DNA from 2 places in the Negativicoccus succinicivorans genome. Region 1 is predicted to be linked to the other one. Evidence: riboswitches for the same ligand, from Rfam matches in the RefSeq annotation. Region 1 holds a riboswitch; the other holds the start of a gene.
The links. A riboswitch is a leader RNA that binds a small molecule or an ion and turns the genes downstream of it on or off. The one in region 1 is predicted to bind S-adenosylmethionine.
Positions count from the first base shown of each region.

Region 2: linked by a shared signal. The riboswitch ahead of KIB08_RS05545 (methionine ABC transporter ATP-binding protein) and the one ahead of metK (methionine adenosyltransferase) in region 1 are both predicted to bind S-adenosylmethionine.

Region 1 covers NZ_JAHAJN010000001.1:153,616-169,128, forward strand. Annotated here, with positions in the region: gene rsgA (ribosome small subunit-dependent GTPase A) at 1-180, opposite strand, end outside; gene pknB (Stk1 family PASTA domain-containing Ser/Thr kinase) at 180-2,042, opposite strand; gene KIB08_RS00810 (Stp1/IreP family PP2C-type Ser/Thr phosphatase) at 2,066-2,779, opposite strand; gene rlmN (23S rRNA (adenine(2503)-C(2))-methyltransferase RlmN) at 2,848-3,885, opposite strand; gene rsmB (16S rRNA (cytosine(967)-C(5))-methyltransferase RsmB) at 3,882-5,156, opposite strand; gene KIB08_RS00825 (DUF116 domain-containing protein) at 5,164-5,988, opposite strand; gene fmt (methionyl-tRNA formyltransferase) at 5,969-6,910, opposite strand; gene def (peptide deformylase) at 6,907-7,389, opposite strand; gene priA (replication restart helicase PriA) at 7,402-9,735, opposite strand; gene metK (methionine adenosyltransferase) at 9,777-10,964, opposite strand; SAM riboswitch class I at 11,010-11,104, opposite strand; gene coaBC (bifunctional phosphopantothenoylcysteine decarboxylase/phosphopantothenate--cysteine ligase CoaBC) at 11,129-12,337, opposite strand; gene rpoZ (DNA-directed RNA polymerase subunit omega) at 12,337-12,549, opposite strand; gene gmk (guanylate kinase) at 12,552-13,196, opposite strand; gene remA (extracellular matrix/biofilm regulator RemA) at 13,193-13,462, opposite strand; gene dapF (diaminopimelate epimerase) at 13,443-14,315, opposite strand; gene KIB08_RS00875 (Rqc2 family fibronectin-binding protein) at 14,410-15,513, shown strand, end outside.
Region 2 covers NZ_JAHAJN010000009.1:8,730-24,242, reverse strand. Annotated here, with positions in the region: gene KIB08_RS05560 (transglycosylase domain-containing protein) at 1-1,839, shown strand, start outside; gene nrdG (anaerobic ribonucleoside-triphosphate reductase activating protein) at 2,223-2,759, opposite strand; gene nrdD (anaerobic ribonucleoside-triphosphate reductase) at 2,767-4,917, opposite strand; SAM riboswitch class I at 5,194-5,297, shown strand; gene KIB08_RS05545 (methionine ABC transporter ATP-binding protein) at 5,354-6,397, shown strand; gene KIB08_RS05540 (methionine ABC transporter permease) at 6,378-7,031, shown strand; gene KIB08_RS05535 (MetQ/NlpA family ABC transporter substrate-binding protein) at 7,067-7,888, shown strand; gene rpmB (50S ribosomal protein L28) at 7,973-8,161, shown strand; gene KIB08_RS05525 (deoxyguanosinetriphosphate triphosphohydrolase) at 8,241-9,230, opposite strand; gene KIB08_RS05520 (pyruvate, water dikinase regulatory protein) at 9,239-10,057, opposite strand; gene KIB08_RS05515 (helix-turn-helix transcriptional regulator) at 10,054-10,701, opposite strand; gene ppsA (phosphoenolpyruvate synthase) at 10,762-13,149, opposite strand; gene tyrS (tyrosine--tRNA ligase) at 13,338-14,540, opposite strand; gene nhaA (Na+/H+ antiporter NhaA) at 14,592-15,513, opposite strand, start outside.

The DNA of each region.
Region 1 (15,513 bases):
GGCAACAATCATGCCGGTTGTTTCCGTAAGCACATCGATGTCTACATAGTCACCCACCAAAATGCCGGAAGACTCCAGCTTCAACCGCCCTCTGCTTTTGCAAGTGTATTCATGTCCGTGAGAATCAGAAACGGTAAAATAACCGTTCTGATTGCGTATCACAATTCCTTTTTGTTTCATTAGAGCTCTTGATCTTGCACGATAGCGTTATCTATCAACACTTGAACCCGTACCTGTCCGCTACCTGTGACTCGCTGGTTAATAGTAGTCCCTGCTTTTTCATTAGCGGAAAATACGGTATGTCTACCCGTATCATCGGTGACAATAATTTCAACATGATGAGATTTTCCATCGTTAGGCACCCGAATACCGACATTCGCCTTTTTTTCTTCCGTTTTGTCAAATGTCAAATCTACGCTTGAGCCGCGTACAATGGCTTGTCCTGCAGATGGATTCTGTGCAGTTACCAAATCTCCGTCGGCGGGCGTGACATCTTTGCCGTCACGTGTCAAAGAACCCACTGTCAAATCTGCCTGTTTCAAGATTTGTTTTGTTTCCTGCCATGTTTTACCGACAACTCCCGGAGTCGTAACACGGCTAACCATGTCTTTTTTGTTGACAACCACGTTTACACTAGTGTCCGCTTCCACTTTATTCGGCGCCAGCGGCGACTGTCCGATAATGGTATCTAAGGGGCGACTGCTGTCTTCCCTCTCTTCAATTTTTCCAAGCCTTAAGTGGATGCTGTTCAGTTTGGCAGTTGCCTGTTCAATCGTAAGGCCTGTCAAGTCGGGAATCAAAATATTGCTCCCGCCTTTACTGATAGTCAGATGAATAATACGATGCGTTTTTACTTCCATTCCGGCGCTCGGCGTTTGCGAAATAACTTGACCGATGGGCACATCTTCACTCGCAATTTCGCTGATACGAACATTTAAATTTTTGCTTGTCAGCGTTTTTTGTGCTACTTCTACCTGTTGGCCCACCACATTGGGTAATGTCATTGAATCCGGGCTCCAAAAATCGCCAAACATCCAAAAGGCAATACCCGATGCCAATAAGAATAATCCGGCAATGCCTAAAACAATCCATCGTACCGGCCACGATAAAATCGGTGTTAATACACTTTCTTTCGGTTCCAAATCCGTTTTGGGAATCGGGCGGGTGCGCGGAAATTGACCTGTGGAAAAATCATGACGACCGGTTTTTGCATTTTTGGGCGTTACTAAACCCTGCGCTAAACGCAATTCAGCGATCATTTCCGAAATATCGCTGAACCGTTTATGCGGATCTTTTTGTAGTGCCTTCATGACACAATCTTCCAACATTGGTGAAATGGTCGGATTGTATTTTGCCGGTTTAGGGATATCTTCCTGCATATGCTTCAAAGCAATGCTGACCGCCGTTTCTCCCTCAAAAGGAAGGTGACCGGTAAGCATCTCATACAGCACGATTCCTAAAGAGTACATATCCGTTTGTGGCGTCAGCGGATCACCGCTGGCCTGTTCCGGCGAAAAATAATGTACAGAACCAAGTACGGATTGCTTATTGGCAATCGTAACTGTATTGATCGCACGTGCAATACCGAAATCAGCAACCTTGATTCTACCGGTTTTAGTAACCAAAATATTATGCGGTTTGATATCGCAATGAATAAGGCCGTTAGCATGTGCATGTTCCAATGCTTCTGCAATTTCTATCGCAATTCGAACGGCCGCTTCATTGGAAAGGTGCCCCTGACGCGCAATATAATCTTTTAGCGTTTCACCGCCGACGTATTCCATGACGATATAATACACATCATTGTCCTTGCCGACATCATAGATATTAACAATATTGGGGTGGGACAATTTTGCGGCCGCTTGTGCTTCTCTTCGGAATCTTACGACAAAATCGTTGTCAGTCGCAAAATTGCTATGCAATATTTTTACGGCAACGACACGATCCAGTAACACATCTTGAGCACGATAGACATCAGCCATGCCGCCGCTACCAATTTTTTCGGTCAGCTGGTAACGATTGTCTAAAAGCCGTCCAACCATATAGTTTACACCATCACTTTCTCTTACGTATTACTGATTACGACCACGGTCGCGTTATCTTTGGCTCCGCCTAGATATACTTCACGCATGATCGAGCGAGCGCACGCTTCCGGCGCATTTTCATTCGTAATTAAAAGATCACGTAATTTTGCGTCCGAAACCATATTATAAACACCGTCGGTGCACATCACAATCATCTCTTCCGATTGCAACGTTAATCGCCCTGTATCTACTTTCAGAGTATCCGTTGTACCGACGGAACGGGTAATTACATTGCGTGACGGATGAATTTTAGCCTGCTCCTCAGTTAAAGTACCTTTGTGAACCATTTCGGTAACCAAGGAGTGATCCACCGTAATCTGGGTCAACTGACCACGATAGTAACGATAAATTCGACTATCGCCGACATGCGCCCAGAAGAATAGATCTTCTTCAGCGCGTGCAACTAAAAGCGTTGTCCCCATGCCGTTTAGATTCGGCTCACTGTTAACACGTTCGCGGATAGCTATATTTGCTTGATTGACCGCATCTTTTAGTGTGACTTCGTTCCAAAGCTCCGAACGTTCACTGCGCACATAGTCTGAGACACGTTCGATGGCCATGTGACTTGCGATCTCCCCGGCAACATGTCCTCCCATTCCGTCCGCCACAATAAAAAGCGATGGCGCAACGATGCGGAAAGCATCCTCATTTGTAGGACGCACAAGACCACGCTTGGTGATACCAAAACTTTTCATGAAACCACCTTAATAGTAAATTTAATCAATATATGGATATCGTATCATCTATCAAATACAGCGTCAAACTAGGCGTTATCTCCAACAAATTTCATTTTGAGCTGACCACAGGCAGCTTGAATTTCAGTACCCATTTCTTTGCGGATGGTAGCTGCTATTCCCTGCTTTTGCAGCTGTTCACAAAATTCCTGTGAATGTTTCATTTCCGGTCGCCGGTAAGGAATACCCGGGCTCTCATTTAATGGAATCAAATTTACATGCGCGCGCAACGGACAAATCATTTGCGCCAACTCGGCGGCATGTTCCGGCTGATCATTGACTCCTGCCAAAAGAATATATTCACAAGTCACGCGTCGGCGGGTGGTTTGGGTATAGAATTGTAACGACTCCAATAGTTCCGGCAAGGGATACCATTTACTGATCGGCATGATTTGATTGCGGATTGTATCGTTCGGTGCATGTAGCGAAAGTGCTAATGTAATCGGTATTTTTTCTTTAGCCAAATCATAAATTTTAGGTGTAATACCCGAGGTCGATAGAGTCATATTTCGATAACTTATCGCTAATCCTTCAAAACCATGACACATTTTCATAAAAGAAAGTACATTATCATAATTTTGTAAAGGTTCACCGGAGCCCATCAACACGAAAGAGTGAATTTTGATATCATAGAGAAATTGCCATAAATAAATCTGTGCCAACATCTCTGCGGCCGTTAAATTACGTTGCAAACCGGTTAAACCTGAGGCGCAGAATGTACAGCCGACCGCGCACCCTACCTGCGTGGAAATGCATACAGAATAACCGTACGGTTGATTCATTAGTACTGTTTCAATCAGTGAGTTATCGCTATAACGCAGCAACAACTTGGCGGTTTTTCGGTCGCTGCTCCGTTGTTCACGCACAATGGTCGGAAAATCGATGATGCACGATTCTATCAGTTTGTTGCGCAATTCTTTCGGCAATTGAGCCATTTCATGAAAATGTAAAACACCCCGCTTATACATATAATCGAACAACTGCTGACCGCGGTATCCGGGAGCGCCAAGTTCCTTCATTAAAGCCCGCAATTCCGGGAGGGTTTTACCCCAAATATTTTGTTTCATATTTTGTTTTCCCAAGCGCAAATATAAAAACCGTCTGTTTTCGATTCCGGCGGCCAAAATCTATACTCATCTATATTGATCGTATTCTCCAGCGAAATTGTACACGGTTGCAATTGAGGATGGGTTTGTGAAATTCTTTCTCTTACGCCTTCGTTCTCTTCCGGATTCAGTGTGCAGGTACTGTACACTAAGCGACCACTCGGTTTTAAATACGTAACGGCACGTTCTACGATTGCCTGCTGTAAGAGAGGAAAGGCCTTTAATTCTTTCGAGGTCCGCCGCCATTTAAGATCCGGGCGACGGCCGATAACTCCTAATCCTGAACAAGGAGCATCAACGAGTACTTTATCAAACCTTTTTTGCCAATTCGGATTTTCTTTAGTGGCGTCCTGCACCACTGCAGAAACGATAGTTACGCCCAACCGCTTACAATTATCCCGAATCAGCTGTTGTTTGTGAGGATATAAATCACAGGCAATAATTTCTCCCTGATTTTCCATAATTTGTGCTAAGTGAGTGGTTTTACCGCCGGGCGCTGCACACAAATCTAATATAGTTTCACCCGGCTGCGGAGAAACTGCATGTGCTACCCACATCGCCGCTTCATCCTGGACATATAAAACCCCGCTTTGCAGCTCTTCACGAATGGCGGCAATCCCTCCCCGGCTAATGGAAAGACCTTCAGGAACAGCAAGCTTTACTACGTCTACACCGCGAGATATTAAATTTCGTATAACCTCATCCCGAGTTTGCCTAAGCGTATTCACACGCACAGTGAGTGGCGCCGGCTGCATAAAATAAGCAAACAGCTCTTCCGTGCGTTCCATGCCCCATGTACGAACTGCCCATTGAGCGAACCACTTCGGCTGACAATATGTAAGACTTAAATAGGTAATAGGATCATTTGTCCGTTGCGGAATTTTAAACCCTTCTCGCTTACGTAAATAGCTGCGTAAGCAACCGTTTACAAAACCCGCACTGCCACGATGTGATACTTCTTTTGTCAGCTCGACGGCTTCGTTAATGGCCGCGCGCGCAGGCACACTGTTTAGAAAAATAATTTGATATAATGCGCACAACAAAATGAGCCGTACATCCGCATCCAATTTTGCCAACGGCTGGCGACTTAAACGGCCTAATATCCACTCCAAATAATTTTTCTTACGAATTACACCGTAAATGATTTCGGTGGCAAATCGGCGTTCGCGATCTTCAGCAGGCCATGTGGTAAATACTTGTTGCAAGGCAATATTTGCATAAGCCTCTTCCACAAGCACCTTACGCAAGACGACGAGCGCTATTTCTCGAGCAGTTTTCAACAGACTTCTTTTCTCCTAACAAATGGGCTAATACTTTATCTACTTTTTGCAGATCCACTTGGGTATTGAAACAGGGACCATAGGGACGACTATTTAAAACCCCGAACACTAAAATCGGAAAAACATCCCGCATTCCCAAAACCAGGTCCCGCTCACAAGCGATCGCAATAATCGCTTTAGGACGATGTTTTTTTACTAAAAGGCGCGCAAAGGTTCCCCCGGTCGCGATATATAAGGAGACGCCATATGTTTTTGCAAGATGAACCAATCCTCCTACCGGACAACGCCCGCATTCACGACAGGCAAACGCATCGCGAGTTACTTTAATCGGACAGGTATCATTTTGCAAGCAATGCGGTGTCAGCAGCATAATATCTTCCGGTTTGAGCTTCGTCAGGTAGCGCTCTGACAATGTATTGATTAAGTCTACCAACGACTGGGCGACATGCTCTTTCGGAATACGGAATACTTTGCCCCATAAAATGCAATACGGTAAAAAAATATATACCGCTTTACTGGCGCTACGTAAAATCCCCAAGGGCAATTCATGATGGGTTTCCAACGCCACGCCGATGCTTGCAATCAGGCCGCCGCTGAAGATCACACCCGCTGCCGCCAAAACGTATGCAAGATTCGGCAAAACAGGATGCAGCAAAGCTAAGCCGGGCGCCAATAAATACGCAATCGCAAAGGCGGTCGCACTTAATGTTGCCCACGTCAACAAGGTCAAACGCAGGCAGAGATTACGATTTTGCAACGTTTCATCAATCTGTTTGTTCGCCAAGGGTTTCACCTGATTTTATTTGGTAGCCGTTAATAAACTCAGCCGCCTGCATATTCCGTTTGCTTTCCGGCTGCATTTGCAAAAGCTGCAAGCTCCCCTCACCCGTACCGACAAAAACATCCGTACCGTCCACCAATAATTCACCCGGTAAAAGCATCGCATGCGCTTTTGTCAGAGCGGTTTGATGAATTTTCAAACGTTTTTCGCGAAAGAATGTATAGGTTCCCGGATTCGTATGCAATGCACGCACTAAATTATGAATAGTGCGCGCATTTTTATTCCAGTGGATTCTTCCCTGTTCTTTAGCAATTTTTCCGGTACATGTAGCCCGATCGTGTACTTGCGGTGTAGCGTCACCAATCGCTGTATCCGCGTCCGCCAAGACCTCTTGCAAGGATTCCGCACCGAGTAAGGACAAGTGCGCAGATAATTGATTGAAATCCCAATCAATAGGAATATCGATCCGACGTTGTAAGATGATATCGCCGGTATCCATACCTTCATCTAAATGCATAATAGTGACACCGGTCGTCTTATCGCCATTGAGCAAACTGTACTGCATAGGTGCGGCGCCGCGATACTTGGGCAACAATGATGCGTGAACATTGATCGCACCAAGACGCGGAATTTCAAGAACTTCTGCCGGGAGAATTTGACCATAAGCCACCACGATCAAAAGTTCCGGTGCAAGTTCCTGTAATTTTTTTTGCGCGTCGACATCGCGCAGTGTTGCCGGCTGATACAACGACAAACCATGCGTACGGGCACACTCTTTCACCGGTGAAAAGCTCATTTTTTTACCGCGACGATTGACGCGATCCGGTTGTGTATATACACCGACAATTTCCGCTTTCGGATGTGTTAGTACCGACTCCAGACAGGGTACAGCAAATTGCGGCGTCCCCATAAAAACGACTCTCATTCGATCGTTCCTTCATTTTCTTTGTACAAATTTTTCGCACGTTCGATGTAAAGAGTACCATCAATATGGTCATTTTCATGTTGGATAGCCTGCGCCAACAGTCCCGTTGCTCTTACCTCATGCGTACGCCCATTACGATCTTCATATCGTACAGTAACGCTGGTAGAGCGCTCGACCACTCCCACAAAACCAGGAACACTTAAGCAACCTTCCGTCATTTCTTCTTTTTCGTCAGATAAAGTAATAATTTCCGGGTTAATATATTCCACATAACCGTTGCCGTCATCAATCACAAAGATCCGCAACGATTCACCGACTTGTGGTGCTGCAAGGCCCACGCCGTTGGCATCATATAACGTATCTTTCATATCCTTCAGCAAAGTTTTAATCGATTTTGTCATTTTTGTAACAGGTTGCGCTTTTGTTTTCAGTACGGGCGCGCCCGCCAATACAATTTTACGAATTGCCAATCGTGTCACCTCTTTTGTATGTTAGCTCATTTCCATATCTATTATTATACCATTTACTTGCCATAGGTCGCTTTTCTTGATATGCGCTCTAACCGTGTTAAGATTTTTTGCTGTTATTTGAAACGACATATAAAACCGGTCACGTAATTTAGCCTGATAATCAGGATAAATATCCGTATATTCCACTTCTACCCCTTTTTCTGCAAGGATTTTTGCAAGATCATCAAATAGAACTTGTAAATGACTTTGCGCTTTTTCTTGGCTCTCCGCAAAAGCGCTGATTTTAGCGCGTTCAAAAAATGGCGGGTAATGCAAATACTCGCGCAGTTCAAGTTCTTCGGTATAAAAATTCTGCCATTCATCGGTGCAGGCCGCCTGCAATGCATAATGCCCCGGATGGTATGTCTGCACAATGACGCGCCCATCACCGTCTTTACGTCCTGCGCGTCCGGCTGCTTGCACAACCAATTGAAATACCTGTTCCGCCGCATTATATTGCGGGCGATTTAATAATGCATCGATGCTTAAAATTCCGACACAGCCGACATTAGGAATATCATGGCCTTTCGCCACCAGCTGCGTTCCCAATAAAATATCGGCTTTCCCTTGTGCAAAGGTATCTAAAATTTCTGCGCGCCGCCTTGCATTCCCTGCATTATCCGTATCCAAACGCAGAACTTTCGCCCGGGGAAATGCTTCCGCTACCACTTTTTGCGCGCGTTGCGTGCCGAGTCCAAAATATTTAATCGCTTTACTGCCACAATTTGGGCAGCTTGCGGGCATCTCCCGTGCGCCGCCGCAACGATGGCATTGTAAAGTATGAGTCGGTAAATGATAGGTATAAGGCAAGTCGCAATGAGGACAGGTTAAAACATAACCGCATGTTCGACAGGAAACATGGGTAGCATAGCCGCGTCGGTTTAAAAGCAAAATAATTTGACGTCCTTGCGAAAGCATCGTCTGCATCGTCTGATACAATTCCCGTGAAAGAATGGAACGATTCCCCGCCTCCAGCTCGCTGCGCATATCGACAATATGCATTTTCGGTAAGGATACACCGCCGATACGTTCCGGGAGCAGTAGTGTAGTGATTTCGCCATTTTCAGCGCGATAATAACTTTCCATCGAGGGTGTTGCCGCGCCTAAAACGAGCGGACAATGATGCCAACGTGCACGCCACTCCGCCACACGTCTGGCATGATACCGTGTCTGCTCACTTTGTTTGTAGCTGGCATCGTATTCTTCATCGATAACAATAAGGCCGATGTCTTCTGCCGGCATGAATACGGCGGAACGTGGTCCGATTACAATATTTCCCCGGCCCGCGCGCACACGCCGCCAGTTATTAAAGCGCTCCAGCTCCGTCAGACCGCTGTGCTGACAAAAAATTTTTTCCGCTCCGAAGCGTGCCGTAAAGCGACGCACCACTTGATCCGTTAGCGAAATTTCCGGCGTCAAAATCAATACGTTCTTGCCTTTCTCTACGGCGTTAGCGGCAGCGCGCAAGTATATTTCCGTTTTGCCGCTGGCAGTGACTCCATGTAGCAAAAACGTTTCATTACGCTGTTCATTTAAGGCTGACAGAATGGATGCCCACGCTTGCTTCTGTGCCGAGGTAAGTGGAGGTAAATGATCCGGGATACCGGTATGGTCGCTGCACTTTTCGTGAGTGCTTACATAACCATTGCTTAGCGCAGATTTACGTAACGCGGCAGAAAATCCCGCAGCATTTAACTCTGCTGATGTTTGCTCCGGATGCTCTGTTAAAAAGAGAACCAGCTCCTGCTGACGAGGCGTACGCATAAGTTGTGATTGTGTGGGTTCAATGGCTGCATCCCAAACGATTTCACTCGCGAATCGCGAATCACTCAGCTGTTTTAGTTCACCTTTAATCCAGCCATTGGCAAGTGCCTCCAGCATATTGGGAAAATAATTCTTCAGAAGTTTTTGATGGTTTGTAGGAATATTCTCAGGTGCTATTTTTTTTTGTCCTGATACCGTTAAGCTATAGCGCGTTTGGCCTTTAATCGTCTTTTTATCCACTAAAAATAAACGCAATGCTTCAATCAATGGACACGCATAGTACATTGCCAACCATTCAGCAAGTGCCAGCATTTCCGATGTAAACCAGGCATTATCTCCTATTGCCTCAAAAATACTTTTCAACTCGCGCGTTGTATCCTCAAAAGTTTCCGACCGAGTCTTCCAAACGATCCCCTCTTCGTGACCGGTTCCCCATGGAACAATCACTCGCCAACCGGGAGTGATATATTCCAAATGAGCGGGAATACGGTATGAAAAACATTTTTGTAAATGCTTAGTCGGTCGGTTAATGATAATTTCAGCTACCGTCATAAACTCTCCTATGTGAAAAGAAGACGGCATATACCGTCTTCTTATAATCCTGCATCTTTACGCAATTCATCTGCTTTATCGGTGCGCTCCCACGGCAAATCAATATCCGTTCTACCGAAGTGCCCGTAGGACGCGGTCTGTGCATAAATCGGTCGTTGTAAGTCAAGATCGCGAATTATTGCTGCCGGTCGTAAATCAAAATGGGTGCGAACCAGGTCCGTGATTTTTTCATTAGGGATCTTACCCGTGTCAAAGGTGTTGACTAAAATTGACACCGGGTGCGCTACGCCGATCGCATATGCCAGCTGAATTTCACATCGATCTGCAATCCCCGACGCGACAATATTTTTCGCCACGTGACGTGCTGCATAAGCCGCCGAGCGATCTACTTTTGTCGGATCTTTACCGGAAAATGCACCGCCGCCGTGGCGAGCCATCCCGCCATAGGTATCCACAATAATTTTACGACCGGTCAAGCCGGCGTCCCCTTGCGGACCGCCAATGACAAAGCGCCCTGTAGGATTAATATAGAGCTTCGTTTTATTGTCATACAAGTTATCCGGCAAAATAGGCTTGATGACCTGCTCGATAATATCGTCACGTAATTCTGCTATCTCTACTTCGGGGCTATGCTGTGTCGAGATAACGATTGTATCAATATGTACCGGCTTACCATCCACATATTCTACGGTTACTTGTGTTTTACCGTCCGGACGCAAATACGGCAAAATACCGTCCTTGCGAACTTCCGCCAACCGTCGCGCCAAACGATGTGCTAACGAGATCGGCAACGGCATCAATTCAGGTGTTTCGCGAACCGCATAGCCGAACATAAGGCCTTGATCGCCGGCACCGATTTCGTCAAAGATGTCTTCACTTTTTTCTTTTGCTTCCCACGAGCTGTCTACACCGATAGCGATATCTTGCGACTGTTCATCAATCGATACCAACACCCCGCAAGTATCCGCATCAAATCCGTATTTCGCACGATCATAACCGATGCGTCGAATCGTCTCACGAATAATTTTATTGATATCAATGGAGCAGGATGTCGATATTTCACCAACAACGTGTACTAAACCGGTGCTGACTACTGTTTCACAGGCAACTCGTCCATCCGGGTCCTGTGCCAAAATCGCGTCCAAAATATTGTCTGAAATTTGATCGGCAATTTTATCCGGATGTCCTTCCGTTACCGATTCTGAAGTAAAGAATTCTCTTTCTGCCAAAATATTCGCTCCTTTTGCATAAAAAAATCCCTCCATGAGGGATTTCCCTCATCTTCCAGTTGCCTGTCGGATGTAGCACCGAATTGAACCGGTTGCTGTGGCTTCTACGGGCCGAATCCCTCCACCACTCTGGATGAGTACAATTATTATTTTATGATATTATGCTATTTTTTGCAAGCGTTTGCCAACTTCGCCGCCCGTTTGATGATCTCTTCCGCCACCCGGTCTTTAGTCATGATATCCAAAGATTCGTGACTGCCGTCACGATAGACAAACGTTACGATGTTAGTCTCCGTCTGGAAACCGGCGCCGGGGGCAGCCACATTATTGGCCACCAACATATCCAAATTTTTCTTGACCAATTTGCCCTTAGCATATTCCAAAACATTTTGGGTTTCCGCCGCAAACCCGATCAAAATTTGTTGCTTTTTACGTTGGCCCAGTTCATATAAAATATCAGGATTGCGTACCAGCTTGATTCGCATATCGTCGTCCTGTTTTTTGATTTTTTGAGATGCAGTTTTCGCCGGGCGATAATCTGCAACAGCTGCCGCTTTGACGACAATATCGGCAGTATCAAATTCGGCATCAATGGCGTCCTTCATTTCCCGCGCGCTATTGACATGAACGATACGTACACCGGGAACTTCCGGCAGCGATGTTGCCGCACTGACCAAGACCACTTCGGCTCCCTGGCAAGCTGCAGCAGCGGCTACCGCATACCCCATTTTGCCGCTGGAGCGGTTGGAGAGATACCGTACCGGGTCAATAGCCTCGCGTGTCCCACCGGCGCTGACAACCACTTTTTTACCTTGCAACAGACCTTGCGACGCCACTCTTTCAATGGTGGCAACGATTGTCTCTACGGCGGGGAAGCGCCCCTTACCGTTTGTACCGCAGGCCATATCCCCCGATTCCGGTTCGATGACGGTATAGCCCGCACTAGCCAACTTTTGTAAATTGCTTTGCGTAAAAGGATTTTCGTACATTCGGGTATTCATCGCCGGCACGACAACTACCGGAGCGGGTGTTGCCATTACGGTTGTCGTCAGCATATCATCGGCAATCCCGTTGGCTACTTTGCCAATTAAATTTGCGGTCGCCGGAGCCAAGACGAAAACATCCGCCAAGTTAGCCAGAGCAATGTGTTCTACATTCCAATGGGTGATTTCTCCCCACATCGTCGTCGTAACCGGCTGACCGGAAAGCTCACGAAAAGAAAGCGGCGCCACCAACTTCGTTGCGTGTTCCGTCATAATCACATGAACTTCCGCGCCATGTCGACGCAGCTCTCTAACCAAAAAAAGCGCTTTGTAAACAGCAATACCGCCGCTTACGCCAAGAACTACTTTTTTCCCTTGTAAGCGTTCCATTATCGTATATTTCCCGCCGGATGGGTAGCCGCTTTCTTGACTTTACCGTAATAAATTTCTTCTAAAGCAATCGTTGTCGGCTTTTTCTCATCAGCTTCTACCAATGCCTCCGCTCCTTCGGTGAGTTCTCGTGCTCGTTTAGCCACCATAGAAACCAAGGTATATTTACTGTCTACACGCTCCAATAAGTCATCAATTGATGGGAATACCATAACTACATAACCTCCCTGGTAATATACTTTTCAAAAATAGTATCGATTTGCTCTTTATTACGCGACAGTTTACAACGTTCTGCCACCATAATGGCGCGAACTTTATCTACGGCTTCATCCAATTTATCATTGACAACGATGTAGTCATATTGGTGCGCTAACTCGAGTTCGCCAATCACTTTCGCAAGACGCATTTGAATCACTTCTTTGGAATCAGTATCCCGAGCATACAAACGATGAGAGAGCTCCTGTAAAGATGGTGGGACAATGTAAATAAAAATCCCTTCGGGATATTTTTTCTTGACCTGCATCGCGCCTTGAATATCGATCTCAAGCAAGACCGTTTTACCTTCATGAACCAAATCAAGTACTTGCTTTCTCGGTGTGCCGTAGTAATTGTTATAAACTTCGGCATATTCAAGAAAGGCGTCTTGTTTCAACATGTTTTTAAACTTATCGACAGAAGTAAAGAAATAATTGACCCCGTCAACCTCACCTACTCGTTGCGGCCGGGTGGTAACCGAAATGGAGTAACGAATTTCCGGATGAAGCCGGCGCAGTGCATCACAAATCGTGCCCTTACCTGCACCGGAAGGACCTGAGACCACTAAAAGTACGCCTTCGTCATGTTTATACTCCGCGCTCATTCTTTTTCTTCATCCCATTCTTCGCCGAATTCATGTAACCGGTTGGCAATGGTTTCCGGCTGGATAGCTGATAGAATAATCTGCCCGCTGTCCATAATCAAAACGGCGCGAGTTTTCCGGCCATACGTTGCATCTACCAGAATACTCCCTTCGCGGGCTTCTTGGATCATACGCTTGATCGGAGCTGATTCCGGACTAATGATTGCCATCAGTCGACTGGCGGAAACCATATTGCCAAATCCGATATTAATTAATCGTACATTCATCATTGTTTTCTCCGATTCTTTTATATTCGCCACTGAATACCTCTACTGCCGGACCTGTCATTTGTACCGGTTTCCCAACACCCGGCCAAGTTATTTGCAGCCGTCCGCCGTCCAAAATTAACGTCGCTGTATTTTTCATCAGTTGGTTGGCAACAGCCGCTACCAATGTCGCACATGAACCTGTTCCGCACGCTTCCGTAATACCTACGCCGCGTTCCCAAACACGCATGCGGATTTCATTCGCAGACAAAACTTGTGCAAACTCCACATTCGTCTTTTCGCTAAATAGCGGATTTGTTTCGATCTGAGGCCCCCAATCTCCCAACGGCACTGTATCGACATCATCAACGAATGTAACAATGTGCGGATTCCCCATAGAAACACCGGTAAATGTAAGCGTCTTTCCATCAAGATCGATTTGAATATTTTGCGCAGGCTGCTCCTTATCCGCAGTTATACCGATGTCACCGCGTCGTAATTTAGGTACGCTCATGATTACGGTGACCTCTGATTCCTGCGGCGTATGGTTAATCACATCAGCCTGCATGACCCCGGTGGCTGTCAAAATACGCCAATGCTTTTTGTCCGGCTGCTGCTGTGTTGCATAGGCAGCCACACAACGGGTTACATTGCCGCACATCTCCGCAATGGTTCCGTTCGCATTATAAATCCGCATTTCTAAATCATAGTGAGAATTTTCGGGAGGTAGTATGATCGCTACACCGTCTGCGCCGATGCCGCGTTTACGATCGCATAGTTGGCGTGCTAAAGAAGGTGTCATCACCACTTCTTCAATAAGTCCGTCCAGTAAAACAAAATCGTTTCCCAAACCATGCCACTTTGTAAACTGCATACAATACCTCCATTTAAGCTATTTTACCATTTTCAGTAACTGATGTAAAATGAAGAGACTTAGCAGATATAGACGGAGGAAATGGAAGGTTTAGATGAATATTGACAGTTTGCTTTTTACAAAATGGGCTTTACTTGCAAAAGAAGAATTACAAGGCGCAAAGCTCGGCAACATTCGAATTTTAGATACATCCACGTTCAGCTTAACAATGCTTTTGCCTCGAGGTACACGCGCCTGGCAAGTCTCCTTACAATCATCGCCACGAACTTGGTGGAGTCATAAAAAGCCGGCAGGAAACAATACTCCTACCAACAATTTTTGCATGGTTTTGCGCAAACATCTGGAGGGCGCCACACTTACGGAAATTGCAGCACGCTATGGTGATAAATGGGTCACCGCCACATTTCAGCGCATTGAAGCCCAAGGAAAAATTGTCTCTAAAAAGCTCGAATTAGAACTGATTCCGAATGCACCAAATCTGGTATTAACTGTTGACGGACAAGTTATCGATGCGTTACATCGCAAACCCTCTTCGCGCCGTGATCTCGCTCCCGGTCAAACCTATAGTGAACCGCCGCACAGCGAAAAAATATTCTGGCTCGAATTGACACCACAGGAAATATTGAACTTAATCGGCGAATTACCACAGGAGCTCACTCTTACACAAGCACTTGCCACTTATTTTAACGGTTTTTCTCGTCCGTTAACCAGGCTGTTAAACACACGCTTACAACTCGTTCCGGAAATGACGTTGGCAGAGCTTTCCTCTGCGTCAAAAAAAGAGTTGATGACATGCTTGGCAACATTGCAGAAACTTTTCATGACGCAATCTAACGTATATTTTTATAAACACGGCCGCGAAGCGTGGCTGTCTCCTTTCCTATTTTGGGAATGGCAGATGGATAAAGTCGCAGAATTCTCTGATCCTAATCAGGCGTTTGCTTCTGCAGAACTTTTTTCGCAATACGAAGAACGCATCCAGCGCCTGCGCCAACGTATTCGCTCTATGCAAAAAAAGGAACGCACTAAGCAACAAAAAATCCGCCGGGAAATGGCGGAAACGGATCGTCTTGAAACTGACAAATTATACGGTGATCTTTTGTCTATTCATGCGTATTTACCACATGAATATCGCACAAAAATTACACTTCCCAATTTGCTTTCTGATCAGCAGGAAGATGTTACCATACCTCTGCGC
Region 2 (15,513 bases), on a different contig from region 1:
GAAAACCGGTTACCGGTTTCGCTGGATCAGGTCCCCGAGAATTTGCAGCATGCCTTTTTGGCGGCGGAAGATATCCGTTTTTATGATCATCACGGCATCGATCCCCGCGGCATCATGCGCGCGATCTTTGCCAACATCACGCACAACGGCATCGCGCAAGGCGGCAGTACCATTACGCAACAGCTGGCCCGCAACGCATTCCTGACGCAAAATCGGACTTTGGAGCGTAAATTCCAGGAAGCCATTTTGGCGTTGCAGATCGAACGCGAATACACCAAACCCGAAATCTTGCAAATGTACATGAACCAGATTTATTTTGGTGAAGGCGCCTACGGGATTCAGACAGCGGCCAATATTTATTTCGGTAAACCGGTAAGCGAACTGGATTTGGCGCAATGCGCTCTCCTGGCCGGTTTACCGCAAAGTCCTAACTACTACTCCCCGTTCAGCAATTTGGAAGCGGCGAAAACGCGACAGGCTACGGTTTTGAATCAGATGGCCAAGTACGGCTTCATCTCGCAAGAAGACGCGGACGCCGCCAAGGCGGCCGATTTGGGCTTGCGCTCACAGGAAAGCCTGAAACAGATTCGCGGCTCCCGCGCTTCCTATTTCATCAGCTACATCGAGCAGCTGATCAGCGACAAGTACGATGCGGAAGCGCTTTATAAAGAAGGCTTGAAAATTTACACGACGTTGGATCTGGATATGCAGGAAGCGGCGGAACGCTCGCTGGAAGCGAATCTGCCGGACTTCTACACCGACGCCAACGGCTTGCGGCAACCGCAAGGCGCTATCGTCGCCATCGATCCGCACAACGGCCATATTCTAGCGATGGTCGGCGGACGCGGCACGGACCATTTCAACCGCGCCACCCAAGCGGTGCGTCAGCCGGGCTCGGCATTTAAGCCCTTCGTCTACATCAGCGCCGTGGAAAAAGGCATGACCCCGGGCACGATCGTCGACGACTCGCCGGTCACAATCGCCGGTTGGAGTCCGCAAAACTACAGCCGTACATTCAGCGGTAAAATGACATTACGTCAGGCCTTGATGAATTCCGTCAATGTGCCGGCCGTCAAAATCGCGCAGGAAGTCGGCATGCATAATATCCTCGCCAATGCAGAAAACATGGGCATCAGCACGCTCGTCTTCAAGGGCGGCAACAATGATGAGAACCTGGCCGCCGCCTTGGGCGGGTTAACGCAAGGCGTCATTCCGCTCGATATGGCATCGGCGTACGGCGTGCTGGCCAACGGCGGAGTGCATATGGAACCGCTGGCGATCATTCGGATTGTGGACCGCAACGGTAATGTATTGGAAGAAAATACCGCTAAAGGCACGCAGGTCATCAGTCAAAAAACGGCGTACATTGTTACGAATATGCTCGAATCCGCCGTCTTGCACGGCACGGGCGGCAATGCGTACATCGGTCGTCCCATGGCCGGTAAAACCGGTACAACAGACGAAAGTAAAGACGCGTGGTTTGTCGGCTATACGCCGGACGTCGCCGCGGCCGTTTGGATCGGCGATGACTTTGACGGAACCTTGCAGGGATTGACGGGCGGTACCGTTCCGGCGGCCATCTGGCGTGACTTTATGCATGCGGCCGTCGCCGACATGCCGGCCAATAGTTTCCCGACGCCGGCGGGTGTCGAGGGAATCGCCGCGGAAGGTTTTTACCAGCCGGCCTCGGAATCTGACAAAAAAGACGAAGATAAAGACAAGAAGGATAAAGACGGCAAAAAGAAAGATAAAAAATCATCCGCTAAGAGTGATAACGACGACGGTGATGAAACACCGGAACGCGTGCCCGGAAAAGTGAAAGGCGCGGGCAACGAGTAAAAATCTTTTCGTAAAGAGCTCCTTGACCTGAGCGTTTATAAATGGATTCAAAGAGTTTCAGGTAGTACATACAGCAAGAAAAAAGGCGCTATTGAAAAATAGCGCCTTTTTTGATCTAGTATCCTATCACACGTTTCCAACTAGAATATATGGTTCGTGCCACCATTCTATGCGCGTTTATTATAGCACAAAGAAGGCAAGGGACAAACTGTTATTTGATGATCCTCAAGAGCTTTTTGATTCGTTGCGCTTTTGCGCTTCATCATTCGTTATCGGTAAAGCACTTGAAAAGCGTAAATTCACTCGTATTGCTCAATAACTTCTTATGACCAGATATTTTTATTCTCACAACAAAAAAGACGGCGAAAGCCGTCTTTTTTTGATTAAGTATCCGCTGTCGTCGTAATCGGACGATGCGTGTGAATATCCCGATGCAATACTACTTTTCCTTGCAAAAGAGATTCTCCGATCGCGATGACGCGCTGATTTGACGAGCCGCGGAAACGCAACGCGGGATCGCGCAACGCGTCCACGAAACGCCCGTCAACGAGCACGTCACACAGACGCAGAAGCGATAATCGAACGGGATCACTGATAATCTCTTCCCAGGTGTAGCCGGAATACACCCAAATGTTTTTTTGCGGCTGGGCCGCCCGCACGGCGCGCACGACCTCGATCAGTCCCTCGACATTTTGCATGGGCTCGCCGCCCAAAAGGGTCAGACCCGCCACATTCGGGTCATTGATGTAGTCGACCACCGTCGCGGTTTCCTTGTCCGTCCAAAGGTTACCGGCCTGAAAATTCTGGTATTCGACGTTGAAGCAATTCGGACAATTGTGAGTGCAGCCCGTGACAAAAATGCTTGTCCGAATGCCTTCACCGTTGGCAATATCGTAGTGCCGGATTTGTCCGTAACGCATGCGCGCCTCAGATATGGAGGACGCGGTCACGGATTTCTTTCGTGCGACCTTCGTTCCAGAAGTTTTCACCGAGGTAACCGCATGTCCGACGGATGACAGTCAACAGATTGCGATCGGTGTTGTGGCAACGCGGGCATTCCCACTGGATGTCGTCATTGACTTTGACTTCACCGTCAAAGCCGCAGACATGACAGTAATCCGATTTGGTATTAAATTCCGCATAGCAGATATTGTCGTAAATAAAGCGCATCATCGTCAGTACCGCATCGACGTTGCCGCTCATATTCGGAATTTCCGCATACGAGATGCAGCCGCCGGTCGAAAGTTTTTGGAATTCCGATTCGAAACAGAATTTATCAAAGACGCTGATCGGTTCGCGTACGTCCACGTGGTAACTATTGGTGTAGTAACCTTTATCCGTAATGTCTTCGATTTCGCCGAAACGCGCGCGGTCAATCGACGAGAAACGGTTGGTCAGGCTTTCCGCCGGTGTGCCGTACAGAGAGAATCCCAAACCGGTCTGTTCCTGCCAGGTATCGACCGCTTCACGCAGACGGCGCATCAGGCGCGCGGCGAACGCGTGACCTTTTTCGCCGGTATGCGATTCGCCGGTGATGAGTTTGGTCGCTTCATACACGCCGATGTAGCCGAGGGAAAGCGTGGAATACGTATTCTGCAAGTACGGATAAATCTTTTCACCCGGTTTGAGGCGAGCAATCGCGCCATACTGCCAATGAATCGGCGACACGTCGCTCACGACATCTTTCAAGAAGTCATAGCGCAACATCAATGCTTTGTAGCAAAGTTGCAGACGTTTTTCCAAAATTTCAAAGAATTTTTCTTCCGAATGTTCCGCCAAAATACCGATTTGCGGCAAGTTCAGTGAAACGACGCCCTGATTGAAACGGCCGTCCCAAACGTATTCGCCTTTTTCGTTTTTATACGGGCGCAGGAAGGAGCGGCAGCCCATCGGCGAAAAAACATTGCCTTCATAATTTTCGCGCATCTTTTTCGCGGAAATATAGTCCGGATACATGCGCTTCGCGGTGCATTTCGCCGCGAGTTCCGTGAGATAGTAGTACGGCGCGTCCGGCGCGATATTGTGCTCATCGAGCACGTAAACGAGTTTCGGGAATGCCGGTGTGATGTAGACATTCTGCTCGTTTTTGACGCCTTCTAAACGCTGCGCCAAAATTTCTTCCGTAATCATCGCCGCTTCTTTGGCGTATTCGTAATCCGGTTGGAAATACATGCACAACGTAACGAACGGCGCCTGGCCGTTGGTCGTCATCAAGGTATTGATCTGGTACTGGATCGTCTGAATGCCGTCTTTTACTTCTTTACGGGTACGTTTCCAAGCAATCGCTTCCGCTTTCTCCTGATCCGGTTCCATTTCATAAATGTCGCGCTGTTCTTCGAGCACGCTCTTGAGAATTTTATTGAACGATTTACGCACGAAAGGCGCCAGAATCCGATCAATGCCGTTGATGCTCTGTCCGCCGTACTGGCCGCTGGCGACCTGCGCAATAATCTGCGTCGTTACCGTACAGGCGACTTGGAACGATTTCGGTGAATCGATCTTTTTCCCGTTAATGACGGTGCCGTTGGTAAGCATGTCTTCCAAATTGATCAGACAGCAATTGAACATCGGCTGAATAATATAGTCCATGTCATGGAAGTGAATCGCGCCGCTGTCATGCGCCTGCACGATATCGGCGGGAATCAGTTTGCGGCGGGCGATATCTTTCGATACTTCGCCGGCGATCAAATCGCGCTGCGTCGAAACGACCTGCGCGTCTTTGTTGGAGTTTTCATCCAAGACTGCGATATTGCTTTTATTTAATAAACCGAAAATACTTTCATCGGTTGTATTTTCATGACGTTTGAATGCCTGTACCGCTTTATAGTTTTCGTACGCACGAGCCGTTGCCGGATTGTGGTTCTCAATGAGTTTATAATAGACCTTATCTTCGATTTCATAAATCGTTAAAGGCTTTTCCTGCTGACGTGCTTCCTGTTCGATTTCCCAGGCGATTTTGTCCGCCTGACCGATTTCATACACGCCGCTCGAGCTGTTCATTGCTTTTTCAATCGCGATCGTAATTTTCGACCTGTCAAAAACAGTTTTGTCGCCGTCGCGCTTGATGACTTCCAACATAGTACCGCTGCCTCCCTCATATTGTATCGGCTTTCTCACAAGCCGCCTCTTCAGATTTGAGTATACTACATATTGTAGTCTGGGCGCAATCCTAAAAGCAGATTATTCAATATGTAGCGCTCGGCTAAAATCCCCTTTAAGCCCGAAACGGTCGCATTTTACGCTACTTGAAACAGTCCTATACAAAAAACGCAAGGAGTCATCTCTAAATTACTGTTTGACATTCATTCTTTCATAGTGCTATAATCAGCGTTAATCAACAACGAAATACACCACTTTTCATCCAGAGTGACCGAGGGACCGGCCCAATGACGTCGCGGCAACCATCTCTACACGGAGAACGGTGCCAATTCCGCGGGAGTGATCCCGAGAGATGAAGTCGACCGGCTCTTCATCTTTTGGTGAAGAGTTTTTTAGTGGTTAAAGGAGTGAGAAAATGATAGATTTGCGACACATTAGCAAAGTATATCCCGGTCCGCAACCGGTGCACGCAATCAAAGATATCGACCTGCATATCCCCGAAAGCGAAATTTGCGGTATCATCGGCCTGTCCGGGGCCGGCAAGTCGACGCTGATCCGCTGTATCAACATGCTGGAAACGCCGACCGAAGGAGAAGTTTGGGTCGACGGTAAAAACCTGACGGCGATGAGCGAGCAGGAATTACGTAACGAACGCAAACATATCGGCATGATCTTCCAGCATTTCAATCTGCTGAGTCATCGTACCGTCTATGAAAATATCGCGTTTCCGTTAGAGCTCGCGGGACTTTCCAAAGCGGAACAAAAAGAACGGATCGAGCCGATTTTAGAACTCGTCGGTCTGACGCAACGCCGCGACAACTATCCCGCCCAACTTTCCGGCGGTCAAAAGCAGCGTGTCGGCATCGCCCGTGCGTTAGTTTCCCGACCGAAGGTGCTCCTTTGCGACGAAGCGACCAGCGCGCTCGATCCGCAGACTACCAAAGCAATCCTTGATCTTTTGAAAGATATCAATCGTCGCCTGCACCTGACCATCGTTTTGATCACGCATGAGATGCAGGTCATCAAAGAAATTTGTAACCACGTCGCCGTCATTGAAAACGGTCGCATCATCGAACAGGGCGGCGTGGCGGATCTTTTCACCGCGCCGAAAACGGCGACCACGCGCGAATTTGTCGGCTCAATTTTGAGCAATGAGATTCCGGAAAACTTAAACTATCTGCATATTTCCCAAACACCGATTCCCGATGCCGATTTACTGGTTCGGTTATCTTTTATCGGCGACGTTACCGATGAGCCGTTGTTGGCGACATTGATTCGTCGGTTTGATCTCGAAGTCAGCATTCTCTACGCTAGCATCGATTACATTCAGGACACCTCATTCGGTCGACTGATTGTGACGCTGGGCGGCAGTGAGGATCAAATGCAAGCCGCCTTGGCGTGGCTGCGCGCGTGTCCCATTGAAAGTGAGGTGATCGGTTATGTCCCCGCAAATCGTTAGCCTCTTATGGCAGAGTTTAGGGGAAACAATGTACATGGTGGCCGTTTCCTCCTTTCTCTCGGCCTTCTTCGGGATTCCTCTCGGGGTCTTGCTGCTCGTTACCGATAAAGGTCATATTTTGGAAAATGCCGCGATTAATAAACCGCTCGGCGCCGTCGTCAATATGTTGCGTTCGATCCCGTTTATTATTTTGATGGTCGCGATTATTCCTTTGACCCGCATTATTGCCGGTTCCTCGATCGGCACGACCGCCGCGTGCGTACCCTTGACGCTCGCCGCAATTCCCTTTGCGGGGCGCCTGGTGGAAACGGCGCTGAAAGAAGTTCCGTTCGGCTTGGTTGAAGCCGCGCAATCGATGGGCGCTTCCCCGTTGCAAATCATCTATAAAGTGTTAATTCCCGAAGCGCTTCCGACCATCATCGACAGCATGACGAACGTCGTCGTCAATTTGATCAGCTACTCCGCGATGGCGGGCGCGATCGGCGGCGGCGGCTTGGGCGATCTCGCAATCCGCTACGGCTACCAGCGTTTCCGTCTCGATGTGATGCTCGCAACGATTGCGATATTGGTCATCGTTGTCCAATTGATTCAAAGTCTGGGTAATTATTTAGCACGACGCGTTAATAAAAAATAATTCTGAAAACGAAATAGTGAAATGGGGTAATTGATATGAAACGACAATGGACAGTCTTATTTTTCCTGCTTTGCAGCTTGGCCGTACTGGCCGGTTGCGGCACCCAAAAAGAGCCGGCAAACGCTATGCTCGGCACCCAAGAACGACCGCTCGTTGTCGGCGTAACGGCAGGTCCGCAGGCGCAAATTTTAGAGCAAGTCAAAACGGTGGCCGCGCGTGACGGATTCGTCATTAAAGTGGCGGAATTCACCGACTTCGTCACACCGAATCAGGCGCTCGCCAACGGCGAAATCGATGCCAACGCGTACCAACACCAGCCGTACTTGAACCATTTCAATAAAAACAACGGTGACAAATTAGTCTCGATCGGCAAAACCGTACTCTTACCGATGGCGCTCTATGCACCGAAATACAAAACGCTCGACGCCCTTCCCGACGGCGCGAAAGTAGCCATTCCGAACGATCCGACCAACGGCGGTCGCGCGCTCTTGCTGCTGCAGTCGGCCGGTCTGATTCAACTCGGCACGAATGATATCACCGTCACGGTCGCTGATGTCAAAGAAAATCCGCATCATTTCGAATTTCTTGAAGTGGAAGCCGCGCAGGTGCCGCGCTCGTTAGATGACGTGGACGCCGCCGCAATTAATACGAACTACGCGCTTGAAGCGGGCCTTTCCCCGGTTGCCGACGCGCGCTTTGTGGAAACGAAAGAATCGCCGTACGCTTGCGTGCTGGCCGTGCAAAAAGAAGCGAAAACCAACGCGGCGTATGCGAAACTGCTTTCTTACTACCAATCGGAGCCCGTACGCGACTTTATTAACAAAGAATTTAAAGGCGCGCTCGTGCCGGCGTTCTGACTTGAGGTTTTCCTTTACAACTGAATGCAGCTGTGATAAAATACTACTGTTGCTAATAACGGAACTTGCAAGGAGGTGTAGATAATGGCAAATTATTGCGAAGTTTGTGGTAAAGGTACGCAAACCGGTATGAACGTCAGCCACTCACATTTGAAAACGAAACGAACCTGGAAACCGAATATTCAACGTGTACGTGTTGTTCTCAACGGTCAAACCACGCGACAGAACGTCTGCACTCGGTGCCTTCGTTCCGGCAAAGTGGAACGTCCTTAAGACAAACTAAAAACCGCCTGCGGGCGGTTTTTTTAATGCCTGTTTTCGTCATATATAAAAACCGCCCGCAGGCGGTTTTTTATTTAACATCCCAATAGCGCGGCAAAAACGTGTCTTGATATAAACGAATCGCATACTCGTCCGTCAAGCCGGCTACATAATCAATCACCGCCGTTGCGACCGGAATTTCGTTCGGCTGATGTTCCTCCGGCAAGCGCGCGGGATCTTCCAAATAGTAGCGGCAAAGCTCCTGTACCAAGCGGTAACCGCGTTTACGATCCGGCACCAGCGCCGGCGCCTGATAAACATTGGCGAACATGAATTCGCGAAATATGCGCATGACCGCCTGCGTGGCGTCCGGCATGATAATACAGTCCCGATCCAACGATGAATACACCAGGTCGCTTACCATCGCCGTGATCATGGATGAATGCGTCGTTCCGAAACGGCGTTGCACTTCCAGCGGCAAATCGTCCGCCGTGAGCATACCCGCCCGCTCCGCATCATCAAAATCGTGGCATAAGTAGGCAATACGGTCACTGTAACGAACCAGCTGCCCTTCTAATGTCTGCGGCAAATTTGGTCCCGTATGATTCAAAATACCATCACGTACGGCCTGCGTCAAATTCAAACCGGCGCCGTGCTTTTCCAGCACATCCAACACGCGCAGACTTTGCTCATTATGATGAAAATGTCCGAACAGATCGCGAATCGCAAATTCACCGACATGACCGAACGGCGTGTGCCCCACGTCATGCCCCAAGGCGATCGCTTCCGTCAAATCTTCATTCAAGCGCAACGCGCGCGCCATCGTCCGCGCGATTTGACTCACTTCCAACGTATGCGTCATGCGCGTGCGATAATGATCTGTCGGCGCGATATATACCTGCGTCTTGTGTTTCAAGCGTCGAAACGCCTTGCTATGCAAAATCCGGTCCCGATCCCGTTGATATTCGGTGCGCAAAGGGTCCTTGTCCTGCGGACGGTCACGCACGGCGTCACGGCTGTGGGCCGCGTGCGTCGCTAAATATTTGACTTCGCGTTCTTCGGTCACTTCACGGATTTGCATAGTTCACCTCACCCGTGTAAACGGCGGTTGCGTTCAATGATTTCCATAACCCGATTGGCCGTTTCTTCAATCGCTTTCGTGGATACGTCGATCACCGGACAGTGCAGTTTGCGCATAATCTCACGCGCATACGTCAACTCTTCCCGAATGCGATCCAGCGCCGCATAGCTTGCTCCGTCGGCAAGTCCCATGGATTTTAACCGTTCGCTGCGAATCGTATTGAGTTTACCCGGATCGATAATCAAACCGACAATTTTATGGGAAGGCAGCTGGAATAATTCTTCCGGCAACGGCACTTCCGGAACCAGCGGCAAGTTCGCCGCTTTGATTTTTTTATGCGCCAAATACATGGAAAGCGGCGTTTTCGAAGTACGCGACACACCGATAATGACGATGTCGGCTTTTAAAAATCCGGCCGGATTTTTACCGTCATCATATTTAACCGCGAATTCGATGGCTTCCACTTTTTTGAAATATTCCTGGTCGAGCTTGTGAACCATACCCGGTTGCATGCGCGGTTTGGTTCCGGCAATCACTTCAACCGCACGCAACATCGGACCCATAATATCGACCGATGTCACCTTGTATTGCCGAGCGATCTCTTCAAAATTGGAACGCAGTTCTTCGGAGACGATCGTATGACAAATGATGCCTTCATTCGCCTGCGCTTCGCGCACCGCATCTTCGACCTGCTCTATCGTGCGGATATACGGCACCCGAATGATGTCAATATCTTCCTTGTCAAACTGGCTGATCGTAGCCCGTGCGACGTTTTCCGCCGTTTCGCCCAATGAATCCGAAAGCACATAGATTGTCGGTACTTTCATTTTTTCACTCCTCTTCCCTTGCCTCGACCGATATCCACCAACAAACGGGTCATCCCCGTCTTGGAAATACGGCCGCGCACCCGATAGATTTTTTCGCCCGCCTTTTCCGTAACATCGACTACCGGCAGACAATCCACCTCGTAATCAATCATTTTTTGGGCCGCCGATAACACATCGTCATTCATTTCCACATAAATCAGACGACTGCTGGACGTCATGACCAACCGCACCGGCAGGGTAGTGAGTTCTCGTTTGCCCATAGCTGCTTTAAGGAGGTCTTTGCGCGAAATAACCCCCGCCAATTCCTGTTGCGTGCCGACAAATAAAGTTCCCACGTCTTCCGTAAACATCGTCACAATCGCATCATACGCGGACGCGTCCTGAGGCACCATAACCGGTTGTGACAAGCATTGCGAAACTGTCATCGAGCGAATTTGATCGGCCAGGAGATTATCCGATTCGTTTCCGACATAGAAATATCCCATCTTCGGCCGCGCGTCTAAAATCCCCAGCATCGTTAAAATCGCAAGATCACTGCGCAACGCTGCCCGCGTTACCGAAAGACGTTTCGCGATCGCATGGCCCGAGATCGGTCCGTCCTCACGCACCATTTCGGCGATTTTTTCCTGTCTCTCCGAAAGCACTTCGTTCTCACCACCTAACTCTATTATACAAAAAATGCCCCGTTACGGGGCATTTTTTTATTACCATTTAAGTTCTTCCTGATTGGGCACGCGACCTTTGCCGGTCACCGCATCCAACAAAATACGTTGTTCCAGTTGCGCGACCATTTTCTTGGTCGCTTTGACCATATCCGGGTTAACCGATACGGAATCGATGCCTTGACTGATCAGGAATGCCGTGAAGTCAGGATATACCGACGGCGCTTGCCCGCAAATCGAAACGGTTTTACCGTCACGATGCGCCGTTTCGATCAAGTGGCGAATGGCACGACGTACTGCCAGATTGCGTTCATCGTAAATGTGCGAAACGGTATCGTTATCGCGATCGCAACCGAGTATCAGCATCGTGAGATCGTTCGAGCCGATCGAATAGCCGTCCACAAATTCATTGAACTGATCCGCCAAAATAATGTTGGAAGGAATTTCCGCCATCAGCCAAACTTTGAAGTCCGGACCGCGACGCAAGCCTTCGGCCGCCATCAAGTCGGTGATAATGCGAGCTTCTTCCACAGTACGGCAGAACGGGATCATGACGTTCAAATTCTTGAAGCCGTATTCTTCACGTACTTTGCGAACCGCCGCCAATTCCAATTTGAATGCTTCGATATAGGTGGGGTCGTAATACCGCGACGCGCCGCGCCAGCCTAAGAGCGCGCTCGGTTCATGCGGTTCATATTTGTCGCCGCCTTTGAGGTCGCGGTATTCACTCGATTTGAAATCGCTGAAACGCAAGGTGACCGGACGCGGCGCCATCGCCTGGCACACTTTGCGAATGCCGTCCGCCAAACTGTCGACCACACGTTCCGGATGACCGATTTCGATCAGGTACAACGGATGTTCGTGAATGAAGGTGGTCCAGATAAATTCTTCGCGCATCAGACCGATGCCGTCACACGGCAACTGCCCGTGTTTTTCCGCCAAGTCCGGATCGCCGAGGTTCATGTATACTTTCGTGCCGGTCGCCGGGAAATATTCCGCCGCTGCCGCGGTCTGTTCCGTTGCTTGCGGTTGTTTAACGAGGTCTTCGATCAGGCCGTCATAAACGATACCGTTCGTCGCATCGACTGTAATCATCGCGCTGTCCTGAATCGTTTGCGTCGCCGCATCGCCGCGGCTCTGCGTACCGACAATACACGGAATGCCCAATTCGCGGCTAACGATCGACGCGTGGCAGGTCATGCCGCCCGCATCGGTAACAATCGCTTTCGCCTTCTTCATGGCCGGAACCCAGTCGGGCGCGGTCATTTTCGTGATCAGAATTTCGCCTTCTTTGAACGTATCAATCAACGCCGGATCCAAGATGACGTGCGCTTTACCGCCCACGCGTCCCGGGCTGGCCGGCAAGCCTTTCAAGAGCGGTTTACGATCTGTCGTATAATCGGCTTCCGCCGGATTGTCCTGCTTCTTTTCTTTATTTTTCTTCGACCAAACGGTTTCCGGACGCGCCTGGAGAATCTTGATCGAGCCGTCGCGTTCATCGACGCCCCATTCGATATCCATGTAGCAGCCGTAGTGTTTCTCAATCGCCAGCGCATAGCGCGCGAGTTCTACGACCTGTTCGTCGGAAATAACCTGCTGTTTCGCTTTTTCCGGAGCGACGTTCTGTTCGATGACGCCGCTGCCCGGTTTGCGGGTGAGCATAATCGGTTTTTCGTTGATATGTTTTTCCGTGATCGTGAGATCCTGTTTGTTGACAAGGAAGCTGTCCGGCGTTACCGTACCCTGAACAACGTATTCGCCCAAGCCCCAAGCGCCTTCAATCATGATGTTTTGATCATTGCCGGTAGCCAGATCAACCGTAAACATAACGCCCGATGCTTCCGAGAATACCATCATTTGAACGACGGCCGAAAGCGCCACTTCGAGATGATCGAAGCCCTGTTTTACACGGTAGTACACAGCGCGGTCGGTGAAGGTGGAAGCGTAGCATTCTTTAACGCGGGCAATCACTTCTTTTTTGCCTTTGACGTTCAAATAGGTATCCTGCTGACCGGCAAAGCTGGCGTCAGGTAAATCTTCCGCCGTCGCGCTGGAACGAACCGCTACAAACGGCGTCTTTTCGCCGACTTTTTTCGCTAATTCATCGTAGGCATTGCCGATGGCATCTTGCAATTCCTGCGGCATTTTTACGGCCATGATCGCTTCGCGAATTTGCGCGCAAACATCACGCAACTGCGCCGAGTCTTCCACATCCGTCAAATTTTCAAGCAATTCTTTTACTTTGGCATCCGCGCCGGATTCTTCCATAAAGTAACGATAGCCGTGCGCCGTCGTGGCAAAACCGTACGGTACCGGTACCTTCGTCTGCGAGGTAAGTTCCCCCAGGGAAGATGATTTGCCGCCGACTAAATCGACGTCCGAACGACGCAAGTCGTCAAACCAAAGTACATACGCTTTCTCTTTATCCATTTTGCTCTCCTTTCAAAACCCGAACAGTAAAAGAGTATACTATATATCAAAGTCAAGTTTATAGTATATTCTATTTAAATTTCTGTCAAGCACTATTGATCGACTTTCAAGATTTGCATAAAGTTCGTTCAGCTATCCTGTTTTTGCATACAAAAAAGAGCTCATGCGAGCTCCTTTTAATGACGGTTTTAACCCAAACGAATACGACGATATTTACGCTTACCGACCTGTAAAACATCATCGTTTTGTAATGTGTAATTTTCTTCGGTGACCTTTTCGCCGTTGACGCGAACGGATCCCTGTTGAATCATGCGTTTACCTTCACTGTTGCTCGAGACCATGCCGGCCGTATTTAACAATTGCGGCAACCAGACTTCACCCGCATCAATCGAAAGTTCTTCAATCTCGCTCGGCAGATCGCGTTCCTGGAAAACGCGGACAAATTCCTGTTCCGCCGCTTCAGCCGCCGCGGCGCCATGGTACAGTTCGACAATCGTTTTGGCGAGCAGCATTTTGGCGTCGCGCGGATGAACGCTGCCGTCTTTGAGACCCTGCGCCAGTTGTTCCTGCTCTTCGCGCGGCATATCCGTCACCAACATGAAGTAGCGCGCCATCAATTCGTCCGGAATCGACATCGCTTTGCCGTACATTTCCGTCGGCTCTTCATCGATACCGATGTAGTTGCCGAGGCTCTTGCTCATCTTCTGGACGCCGTCCAAACCTTCCAAAAGCGGCATCGTGATAACGACCTGCGGCTCCATACCGGTTTCGCTTTGCAAATGACGGCCGACAATCAGGTTAAACTTCTGGTCGGTACCGCCGAATTCGATATCCGCTTTGATCGCGATCGAGTCGTAACCCTGCATCAGCGGGTACATAAATTCATGCAGCGAAATCGGCCGTCCTTCGGTATAACGTTTTTGGAAGTCATCGCGTTCCAACATGCGGGCAACCGTATATTTCGCCGCGAGCGTCAAAACGTCGGCAAAGTTCATTTTACCGAGCCATTCGCTGTTGAAATGAACTTCCGTTTTATCACGATCTAAAATTTTGAAAATTTGATCTTCGTACGTCTTCGCATTGGCCAAGACCTGTTCTTCCGTTAACGGTTTACGCGCCGTGCTTTTGCCGCTTGGATCGCCGATACGGCCCGTAAAGTCGCCGATGATCAAAACGATCTGATGTCCCAAGTCCTGAAACTGTTTGAGTTTGCGCAAGACTACCGTGTGTCCGAGGTGAATATCCGGCGCGGAAGGATCTAAACCCAATTTAACCCGCAGCGGCGTATTCGTTGCAACCGCACGCTCCAATTTTTTACGTAATTCATCCAGCGGCAAAATTTCCGCCGCACCGAAACTCATTTGCGCTAACTGTTCTTCTACCGATTTCATCTGCTGCCTCCACTACCATTGTTAAACTACTGCTGAATAATATTATACCCGTTACATCTGCCCGCCCAATGTCGGTCGTTGCTCACTCGGATCGGTCTTACGCGCGGCATGCGCCAACACACCGTAGCCGGCCAAAGCCGAGAGAAGCGATCCGGCAAATATACCGATTTTAGCCTGATCTTGAAACGCCGGATTGACAAACGCCAACATCGTGACGAAAAGTCCCATGGTAAAGCCAATCCCGCATAAAATGGAACAACCGTACACATGCTCCCAACGAGCGCCGGTAAGCATGCCCGCATAACCCGTTTTTACCAAACCGTAAAACGCGGCGAAGACTCCGATCTGTTTACCGACGAATAAACCTAAGGCGATGCCGAGCACTACCGGATCCAAAAGGTCGCCCCAATGGAAACCATTGAACGACACACCGGCATTCGCAAATCCGAAGATCGGCAAGATGATGAAAAACACAGGCAAATGCAATGCTCCCATCCAGGCGTCGAGAATATGCATCACGCCGCCCGATTTCGTCTTTGCGGTCAGCGGAATCGTCAGCGCCAAAACAACGCCTGCAATCGTGGCATGCACGCCGGAACGCAGGAAGCAATACCATAAAATAGAGCCCAATATGGCATACGGCACGGCGTTACCCACCTGACGACGATTTAAAAAGAGCAACATCGCCACTATGACCGCGCCCACCAGAAGATAGGTGAACGCCACTTCATTCGTATAAAAAAATGCAATAATTAAAATCGCCAATAAATCATCAATAATCGCCAACGCCGTCAAGAAAATTTTAAGCGAACGCGGCACGCGTTTCCCCAGCAATGCCAAAACGCCTAACGCAAATGCGATATCGGTCGCAGCCGGAATCGCCCAGCCGTGCGCCGTATCACTTCCCAACGGATTAAAAATAAGGTAAATCGCTGACGGAACGACTAAACCGCAGAAAGCGGCAATCCCAGGC